2 regions of the Streptomyces sp. NPDC006208 genome follow, and region 1 is predicted to be linked to the other one. Evidence: riboswitches for the same ligand, from Rfam matches in the RefSeq annotation. Region 1 holds a riboswitch; the other holds the start of a gene.
The links. A riboswitch is a leader RNA that binds a small molecule or an ion and turns the genes downstream of it on or off. The one in region 1 is predicted to bind glycine.
Positions count from the first base shown of each region.

Region 2: another riboswitch for glycine. It lies ahead of gcvP (aminomethyl-transferring glycine dehydrogenase); the one in region 1 lies ahead of gcvT (glycine cleavage system aminomethyltransferase GcvT).

Region 1 is NZ_JBEXSW010000064.1:29,056-33,445, forward strand. Features, by position in the region: gene ABZ208_RS35065 (enhanced serine sensitivity protein SseB) at 1-759, opposite strand, end outside; gene ABZ208_RS35070 (AAA family ATPase) at 1,071-1,739, opposite strand; glycine riboswitch at 1,918-2,015, shown strand; gene gcvT (glycine cleavage system aminomethyltransferase GcvT) at 2,164-3,279, shown strand; gene gcvH (glycine cleavage system protein GcvH) at 3,338-3,712, shown strand; gene glyA (serine hydroxymethyltransferase) at 3,737-4,390, shown strand, end outside.
Region 2 is NZ_JBEXSW010000035.1:8,701-13,090, forward strand. Features, by position in the region: gene ABZ208_RS26105 (MerR family transcriptional regulator) at 1-121, shown strand, start outside; gene ABZ208_RS26110 (DNA polymerase IV) at 201-1,697, shown strand; gene ABZ208_RS26115 (PRC-barrel domain-containing protein) at 1,607-1,990, opposite strand; glycine riboswitch at 2,105-2,202, shown strand; gene gcvP (aminomethyl-transferring glycine dehydrogenase) at 2,380-4,390, shown strand, end outside.

The sequences.
Region 1 (4,390 bases):
GCGCTGGTAGAAGGGCCGGACCCGCTCCAGCATCCAGTCGCCGACGGGGTCCTGGGCTATGTCCAGCAGGACGAGGTTGACCGGCCAGCCGAGCTGTACCCGGCTCAGCGCACGGCCGAGCGCGTCCATCGGGGCATTGCGGTCGGAGCCCTCGAAGGAGGAGAGCTGGACGCCGATGAACAGGACCGGCGCATCCCCCTCGACGGAGGCGAGGGCACGGCGGGCGGTCAGGACGATTCCGGTCGCCTCGAACTCTCCGGCGGCGGCCGAGAGGAAGTCGACCGGCTCCTCCTGCCAGTCCGGCTCGAACAGCCGCACCCTCCCTCCGGTGGCAGGCCCCTCGAGCGGGGTACGCCCCACCCGGCACAGCTCGGCGACGGCGGGCGGAGGCAGCGGGACGCCGACGGCGCCGCCGGGGTTCACGGCGATGCCGAGCTGCGGGGGCAGCCCGCGCGCGAATTCCCGGGCGGGCGCGACGGTGAAGGACATATGGCTCCCGACGCAGGCGAAGAACTGCTGCTCGGAGCTGAAGACAGGGACGTAAGGGGCGCCCTCGATCTCCACGGTGGGCAGATCGAGATTCGGGCTGTCGGGGCCGCCACCGCTCGGCAGCGGGACCCAGACGTGGCTGCGGCCGAGCACCTCGACCAGCCGCCCTCCGGCCGCGGGGTTGCCCAGCGCGGCGCCGAGCACCTGTTCCAGCTCATTGCCCGGCCAGCCGCTGTACGGCTGCTGGTGGGTGTGCTCCGAAGTCTCCATGTGCGTGTCCTTCTCCCCCGGTCCTCCCCCGCACGTTCCGGGGTCGCGCCCCCGACGATAACGGGTCCCTCCCGGCCCACGGCGACCCGTCCGGGTGCCGGAAGGCCCCCGGACGGTCGCATCGGCCGAGGAGGCGTCGCGGCGCAGCGCGGCACGCAAGGCCTTTTCTCACGCACCGACCGGGGCCGCGGTGGCCGGCCGAGAGCCCACCCTGCGGGACCCGGGCCCGCGCACATTGCGTGCAGCACGGGGCGCCGCAGGCGGACGCGACGGCGGCCCGTCCGCCCCGACCCGCCCGTCCGCCCGCCCGGCTACTCCTCGGTGAAGCCCAGCCGCGTCAGCCCCGCCGCCGCCGCGCGGTCCAGCAGCACCGCCGAGGCGCAGCCGGCCGGGAGCCGGCCCGATTCCGCGGCCGCGAGCAGGCGGGCGACCGCCCGGCGGTGGCGGGCGAAGGCGTAGCCGGAGACGCCGCGACCACGCTCACGCTGGCCCTCGCGGGCCACCCGCGGGGTGACGTCGAGCAGTACGAGATGCAGCCCGGTCCCGCGTCTGCGCACCTCGCGGGCGATCCAGCGCCGCACCCAGGCCTGGGTGCCGCAGTCGTGGACGACCACGCTGCGACCCGAGCGCAGTGCGCGCCGCAGACCCGCGTAGTGGGCGATACGGACGAACGGCCGGTACACCGTGTACGGCAGCAGGCGGGGCATACGGGCGTCCCACCTGTCCCGGGTGTCCTGGGAGTCGATCCCGAGACCGCGTGCGGCCCGCTCGATCAGCGTGGACTTTCCGCTGCCGGGCAGACCGGAGACGATCACCACGTCACCGGCGGCGAAGACAAGGCTGTGCGGACCGCGCCCCGATCGGTGCCTCAGGTCGCGCAGGACGGATGCACCGGCCTGGCCGCGGCCCCGGACGGGGACCGCCGGCTGAGCGGGTACTCCCGCTGACGTGGCATATGCGCCGGACGGCTGCAAGGTCATCACCCTCCCCCATCTCGGGACACCCATCACCCTTGCCCATAAAGCGTAAAGAAATGGTAATGCCACTCAACCTATTTATGGCGGCGCGACACGGGCGTCCTCACACCCGCTTCCCGGCCACCGCCCACTCTTCCCCGATGCGTGCAATGATGTGCGCGCCAACTGCATACCGGCCGCTTGAATCCGCGCGGGAGAGTCCCGGCCACCTGGTGTGGCGGGCGCCGAAGGAGCAAGATCCTCCCTTGAATCTCTCAGGCCCCGTACCGCGCGCGATGAGGCAGATCTGAAAAGCGAGCCGCTGTCGAGTGGCTCCACCCAAGGTGCAAGTCACGACTACCCGTACGCGGGGTCGGGGCGAACCTCTCAGGTTCCGATGACAGATGGGGAGGATTGTCCTCGCCGCCATGCCCTGGGAGCTTCATCCATGAGCAATGCCCCCCGTCTGACCGCTCTCGACGCCCTGCACCGCTCGCTGGGCGCGACCATGACCGACTTCGCGGGCTGGGACATGCCGCTGCGGTACGGCAGTGAGCGCGACGAGCACAACGCCGTCCGTACCAGGGCCGGTCTCTTCGACCTCTCCCACATGGGCGAGATCACCGTCACCGGCCCGCAGGCCGCCGCCCTCCTCGACTACGCGCTGGTCGGCAACATCGGCTCCGTCGGTATCGGCCGCGCCCGCTACACGATGATCTGCCAGGAGAGCGGCGGGATCGTCGACGACCTGATCGTCTATCGCCTCGGCGACAACGAGTACATGGTCGTCGCCAACGCGGGCAACGCGCAGATCGTCCTGGACGCCCTGACCGAGCGCGCCGGAGGCTTCGACGCCGAGGTGCGCGACGACCGTGACGCGTACGCGCTGATCGCCGTCCAGGGTCCCGAGTCCCCCGGCATCCTGAAGTCGCTGACCGACGCCGACCTGGACGGCCTGAAGTACTACGCGGGCCTGCCCGGCACGGTCGCCGGCGTGCCGGCACTGATCGCCCGTACGGGCTACACGGGCGAGGACGGCTTCGAGCTGTTCGTCGAGCCGCAGCACGCCGAGAAGCTGTGGCAGGCGCTGACCGAGGCGGGCGCCCCGGCCGGTCTGATCCCCTGCGGTCTCTCCTGCCGGGACACGCTGCGCCTGGAGGCGGGCATGCCGCTGTACGGGCATGAGCTGACCACCTCGCTGACCCCCTTCGACGCGGGGCTCGGCCGGGTCGTGAAGTTCGAGAAGAGCGGTGACTTCGTCGGCCGCGAGGCGCTGCAGGCCGCCGCCGAGCGCGCCGAGACCGACCCGCCGCGCAAGCTCGTCGGCCTGATCGCCGAGGGCCGCCGGGTGCCCCGCGCCGGCATGTCCGTGGTGGCCGGCGGAGCGGTGGTCGGCGAGGTCACGTCGGGCGCCCCGAGCCCCACCCTCGGCAAGCCGATCGCCATCGCCTACGTGGACGCGGTCCACGCCGAGCCCGGTACGCCGGGTGTCGGTGTCGACATCCGCGGCACGCACGAGCCGTACGAGGTCGTGGCGCTGCCGTTCTACAAGCGCCAGAAGTGATCGTCCGCACCCTCTCTTCGTTCACCAGCACTCCCCCGCGTACAGGAGAATTCAGGTCATGAGCAACCCCCAGCAGCTGCGCTACAGCAAGGAGCACGAGTGGCTGTCGGCCGCCGAGGACGGCGTGTCGACGGTCGGCATCACGGAGCACGCGGCCAATGCGCTCGGCGACGTGGTGTACGTCCAGCTCCCCGAGGTCGGCGACACCGTCACCGCGGGTGACACCTGCGGAGAGCTGGAGTCCACCAAGTCGGTCAGCGACCTGTACTCGCCCGTCTCCGGTGAGGTCACCGAGACCAACGAGGACGTCGTCAACGACCCGTCGCTGGTGAACTCCGCCCCGTTCGAGGGCGGTTGGCTCTTCAAGGTGCGCGTCAGCGAGGAGCCGAAGGATCTGCTCTCCGCGGACGAGTACACCGACTTCGCCAGCTGACACACGACCCGTAGGGACCGAGAGATGTCGCTTCTGAACACCCCTCTCCATGAGCTGGACCCGGACGTCGCCGCCGCCGTCGACGCCGAGCTCCACCGTCAGCAGTCCACCCTCGAAATGATCGCCTCGGAGAACTTCGCTCCGGTGGCGGTCATGGAGGCCCAGGGCTCCGTCCTCACCAACAAGTACGCCGAGGGCTACCCCGGCCGCCGCTACTACGGCGGCTGTGAGCACGTCGACGTGGTCGAGCAGATCGCGATCGACCGCATCAAGGAGCTCTTCGGCGCCGAGCACGCCAATGTCCAGCCGCACTCGGGCGCCCAGGCGAACGCGGCCGCGATGTTCGCGCTGCTGAAGCCGGGCGACACGATCATGGGCCTGAACCTGGCCCACGGCGGTCACCTGACCCACGGCATGAAGATCAACTTCTCCGGCAAGCTCTACAACGTGGTCGCCTACCACGTGGACGAGCAGACCGGTCAGGTCGACATGGCAGAGGTCGAGAAGCTCGCCAAGGAGTCCAAGCCGAAGCTGATCGTGGCCGGCTGGTCCGCGTATCCGCGTCAGCTGGACTTCGCGGCGTTCCGCCGGATCGCCGACGAGGTCGGTGCCTACCTGATGGTCGACATGGCCCACTTCGCGGGCCTGGTGGCCGCGGGCCTGCACCCCAACCCGGTG
Region 2 (4,390 bases), on a different contig from region 1:
GCGCGATGTCGAGGCCGCGCTCTCGCAACTGCACGGGGAGCGCGTCGACACGGGAGAGACCCTCGTCGGGAACAACCCCATGGACGAGCTGGCCAGGCGGCGGCGCGACCGCGCCGTCTGAACGCACCGCGCCGTCCGAACGCGGGGTGCGGGCGTTGTCACCGGCGCCGTTGTCAGTGGCGTGAGGCAGCATCGGTGGTGTGAGAACCGCGCCGACGATTCTGCATCTGGACATGGATGCCTTCTTCGCCGCTGCCGAACAGGCGGCGAAGCCTTCGTTGCGCGGGAAGCCGGTCGTCGTCGGCGGGCTCGGGCCACGCGGCGTCGTCGCCACCGCTTCGTACGAGGCCAGACGCTTCGGTGTGCACTCGGCGATGCCGATGGCGCAGGCCAGACGGCTGGCACCGAACGCGGCGTATCTGGTGCCGCGTTTCTCCCTGTACCGCGCGGTGAGCGAGCAGGTGATGGAGCTGCTGGGCACGCTCTCGCCCCTGGTGGAGCCGCTGAGCCTGGACGAGGCGTTCGTCGACCTCGAGGCGGGGGGAACGGCGGACGACTCCGCGTCGGCGCGGGCAACGGGTGAGCGGTTGCGGTCGGACATCAGGGCGGTGACCGGGCTCACCGGTTCCGTAGGTCTCGCCGGGTCCAAGATGATCGCCAAGATCGCCTCGGAGCAGGCCAAGCCCGACGGTCTGGTGCTGATAGAGCCCGGCACCGAGCGTGAGCTGCTGGGGCCGATGTCCGTGCGGACACTGCCGGGCGTGGGGCCGGCGACGGGGGAGCATCTGCGGCGTGCCGGCATGACGACCGTGGCGGACCTCGCGGAGGCGGGCGAGGACGAGCTCGTACGGCTGCTGGGCAGGGCGCACGGGACCTCGCTGTTCCGGATGGCACTCGGCCATGACGACCGGCCGGTGGTGGCCGAGCGGGACGCGAAGTCGGTTTCGGTGGAGGACACCTTCGACGTGGATCTGCACGACCGGGTGCGGGTGCGCATGGAGGTCGAGCGGCTGGCGGAGCGCTGTGTGCGGCGGCTGAGGGCGTCCGGTCACTCGGGACGGACCATCGTGCTGAAGGTGCGGCGGTTCGACTTCTCGACGCTGACGCGCTCGGAGACGCTGCGCGGTCCGACGGACGACCCGGCAGTGGTACGGGAGGCCGCAGGACGGCTGCTGGAGGCCGTGGACACCACCGGAGGCGTACGACTGCTCGGGGTGGGCGTCACGGGGCTCACGGACTACACGCAGGAGGACCTGTTCGCCCAGGCCGCCGCTGAGGACCACGGTGACCAGGGAGCCGCCTCGGAGGAGTCCGAGGCGGCCGCTGGGGGGCAGGGCAGCGGGCCGGAGGGCCCTGGGCAGGACCACGCCGCGAGCGCGCCCGAGCTGCCCGCCGAGCGCCGCTGGGCGGCCGGACATGATGTGCGGCACGCCCTGTACGGGGCGGGCTGGGTCCAGGGCAGCGGGGTGGGCCGGGTCACGGTGCGCTTCGAGGAGCCCGGTTCGGCGCCCGGACGCGTGCGCACGTTCCGGATCGCCGACCCCGATCTGGAGCCGTCGGACCCGCTGCCGCTGGTGGCGTCGCCCGCGCCGACTGCCGCGCCGGCTCAGTCCTCCTGGCCGGAGACCCGTCCGAAGGACGGGTCCCCCGACGAGGGGGCGGGCGTCTCGGGCGGTGAGGAGATGTCGAGCCCGTAGTGGTGGTAGAGCTGAAGTTCCTGTTCGGGCGAGAGGTGTCTGCCGACGCCGAAGTCGGGTGCGTCCTTGATCAGTGCGCGCTCGTAGGGGACATGGAGGGTGTTGTCGACGACCTCGCTGGGCTCCAGCGGGACGAAGGCATCGCGTCCGAACAGGCCGGTGCGCACGGCCGCCCATTCGGGTACGCCTGTGGCATCGTCCAGATACACCTCGTCGACGGTCCCGATCTTGGTGCCGTTGCGGTCGAACGCCTTGCGGCCGATCAGGCTGCGCGGATCGATGTCGGTCTGCACGGTCCCTCCAACAGGTCGCAATTGATCTGTAAGGACTACGAAAGGCTACATCTCGGGTGTCGGCCACTTGAGCGATCGGCGAGGAGGCGCGCTGGTAGGCTGGCTAGCGGCTGCTGACCCTGTGCGGGAGAGTCCTCCGGCGAAAGTGCCGGTGGCGCCGAAGGAGCAAATCCTCCCCGGAATCTCTCAGGCCCCTGTACCGCACGGGAGAGGTCACTCTGGAAAGCAGGGCGGGTGTCGGACGGCATCCGCTCTCACCGACGGTGAAAGCCGGACTGCCCGTGGGCGTCCGGTGAAACTCTCAGGTTGAGATGACAGAGGGGGAGGCCGTCCGGGCATCCGTGCCGCGATGCCCCTCGCAGGTCGTTCAAGACCAGGAGGCCTCCCATATGACCGCCAACCGCATTCCGCTTTCCCACCTGGAGCGGGGCACCCCCTTCGAACAGCGCCACATCGGCCCTGATACCGAGGCCCAGGCGAAGATGCTGGCGCAGGTCGGTTACGGGTCGCTCGACGAGCTGACCGCCGCCGCGGTCCCGGATGTGATCAAGAGCGCGGAGGCGCTCGATCTCCCCGACGCCCGCACCGAGGCCGAGGTGCTCGCCGAGCTGCGCGCGCTCGCCGACGGCAATCAGGTCCTCGCTCCCATGATCGGACTCGGGTACTACGGCACCTTCACGCCGCCGGTCATCCTGCGCAACGTCATGGAGAACCCGGCCTGGTACACCGCCTACACGCCGTACCAGCCGGAGATCTCCCAGGGCCGTCTCGAGGCGCTGCTGAACTTCCAGACCGTGGTCGCCGATCTGACCGGTCTGCCCACCTCCGGCGCCTCGCTGCTCGACGAGGGGACGGCGGCCGCCGAGGCCATGTCGCTGGCCCGTCGGGTCGGCAAGGTCAAGGACGGCGTCTTCCTGGTCGACGCCGACGCCCTGCCGCAGACCATCGCCGTGATCGAGACCCGTGCCGAGCCGACCGGCGTGGAGGTCGTCGTCGCCGACCTGAGCGACGGCATCCCGGCCGAGATCGCCGAGCGCGGCGTCTTCGGCGTCCTGCTGCAGTACCCGGGCGCCTCCGGTGCCGTACGGGATCTCGGGCCGGTCATCGAGCAGGCCCACGGGATCGGTGCGATCGTCACGGTCGCGGCGGACCTGCTGGCGCTGACGCTGCTCACCTCACCCGGTGAGCTCGGTGCGGACATCGCGATCGGTACCACCCAGCGCTTCGGCGTCCCGATGGGGTTCGGCGGCCCGCACGCCGGCTACATGGCCGTCCGCGAGAAGTTCGCCCGTAGCCTCCCCGGCCGCCTCGTCGGCGTCTCCGTGGACGCGGACGGCAACAAGGCCTACCGCCTGGCCCTGCAGACCCGCGAGCAGCACATCCGCCGCGAGAAGGCCACCAGTAACATCTGCACCGCCCAGGTGCTGCTCGCCGTCATGGCAGGCATGTACGCCGTCTACCACGGCCCGCAGGGCCTGAGGGCGATCGCCCTGCGCACCCACCGCTACGCGGCCGTCCTTGCCGAGGGCCTGCGCGCCGGCGGCGTCGAGGTCGTGCACGGCTCGTACTTCGACACGCTGACCGCCCGGGTACCGGGCAAGGCCGCCGATGTCGTGGCCGCCGCCCGCGAGAACGGGGTCAACCTGCACCTCGCCGACGCCGACCACGTCTCCATCGCCTGTGACGAGACCACGGGGCGGGCGCAGCTGACCGCCGTGTGGGCCGCCTTCGGCGTGCAGGGCGACATCGAGGCACTCGACGCGGCGATCGCCGACGCGCTGCCGGCCGGCCTGCTGCGCAGCGACGAGGTCCTCACCCACCCGGTGTTCCACCAGCACCGCTCCGAGACCGCGATGCTGCGTTACCTGCGCCGCCTCGCCGACCGCGACTACGCGCTGGACCGCGGCATGATCCCGCTCGGCTCGTGCACCATGAAGCTGAACGCGACCACCGAGATGGAGCCGGTGACGTGGCCGGAGTTCGGCCAGATGCACCCGTTCGCTCCGGTCGAGCAGGCACAGGGCTACCTCACCCTGATCCGTGAGCTGGAGGAGCGTCTCTCCGAGGTCACGGGCTACGACAAGGTGTCCATCCAGCCGAACGCCGGTTCGCAGGGCGAGCTCGCCGGTCTCCTCGCCGTACGCGCCTACCACCGCGCCAACGGCGACGACCAGCGCATCGTCTGCCTCATCCCGTCCTCCGCGCACGGCACCAACGCCGCCAGCGCGGTGATGGCCGGTATGAAGGTGGTCGTTGTGAAGACCGCCGACGACGGCGAGATCGACGTGGCGGACCTGCGCGCCAAGATCGAGCAGTTCCGCGACGAGCTCTCGGTGCTCATGATCACCTACCCGTCCACGCACGGTGTGTTCGAGGAGCACGTCGCCGACATCTGTGCCC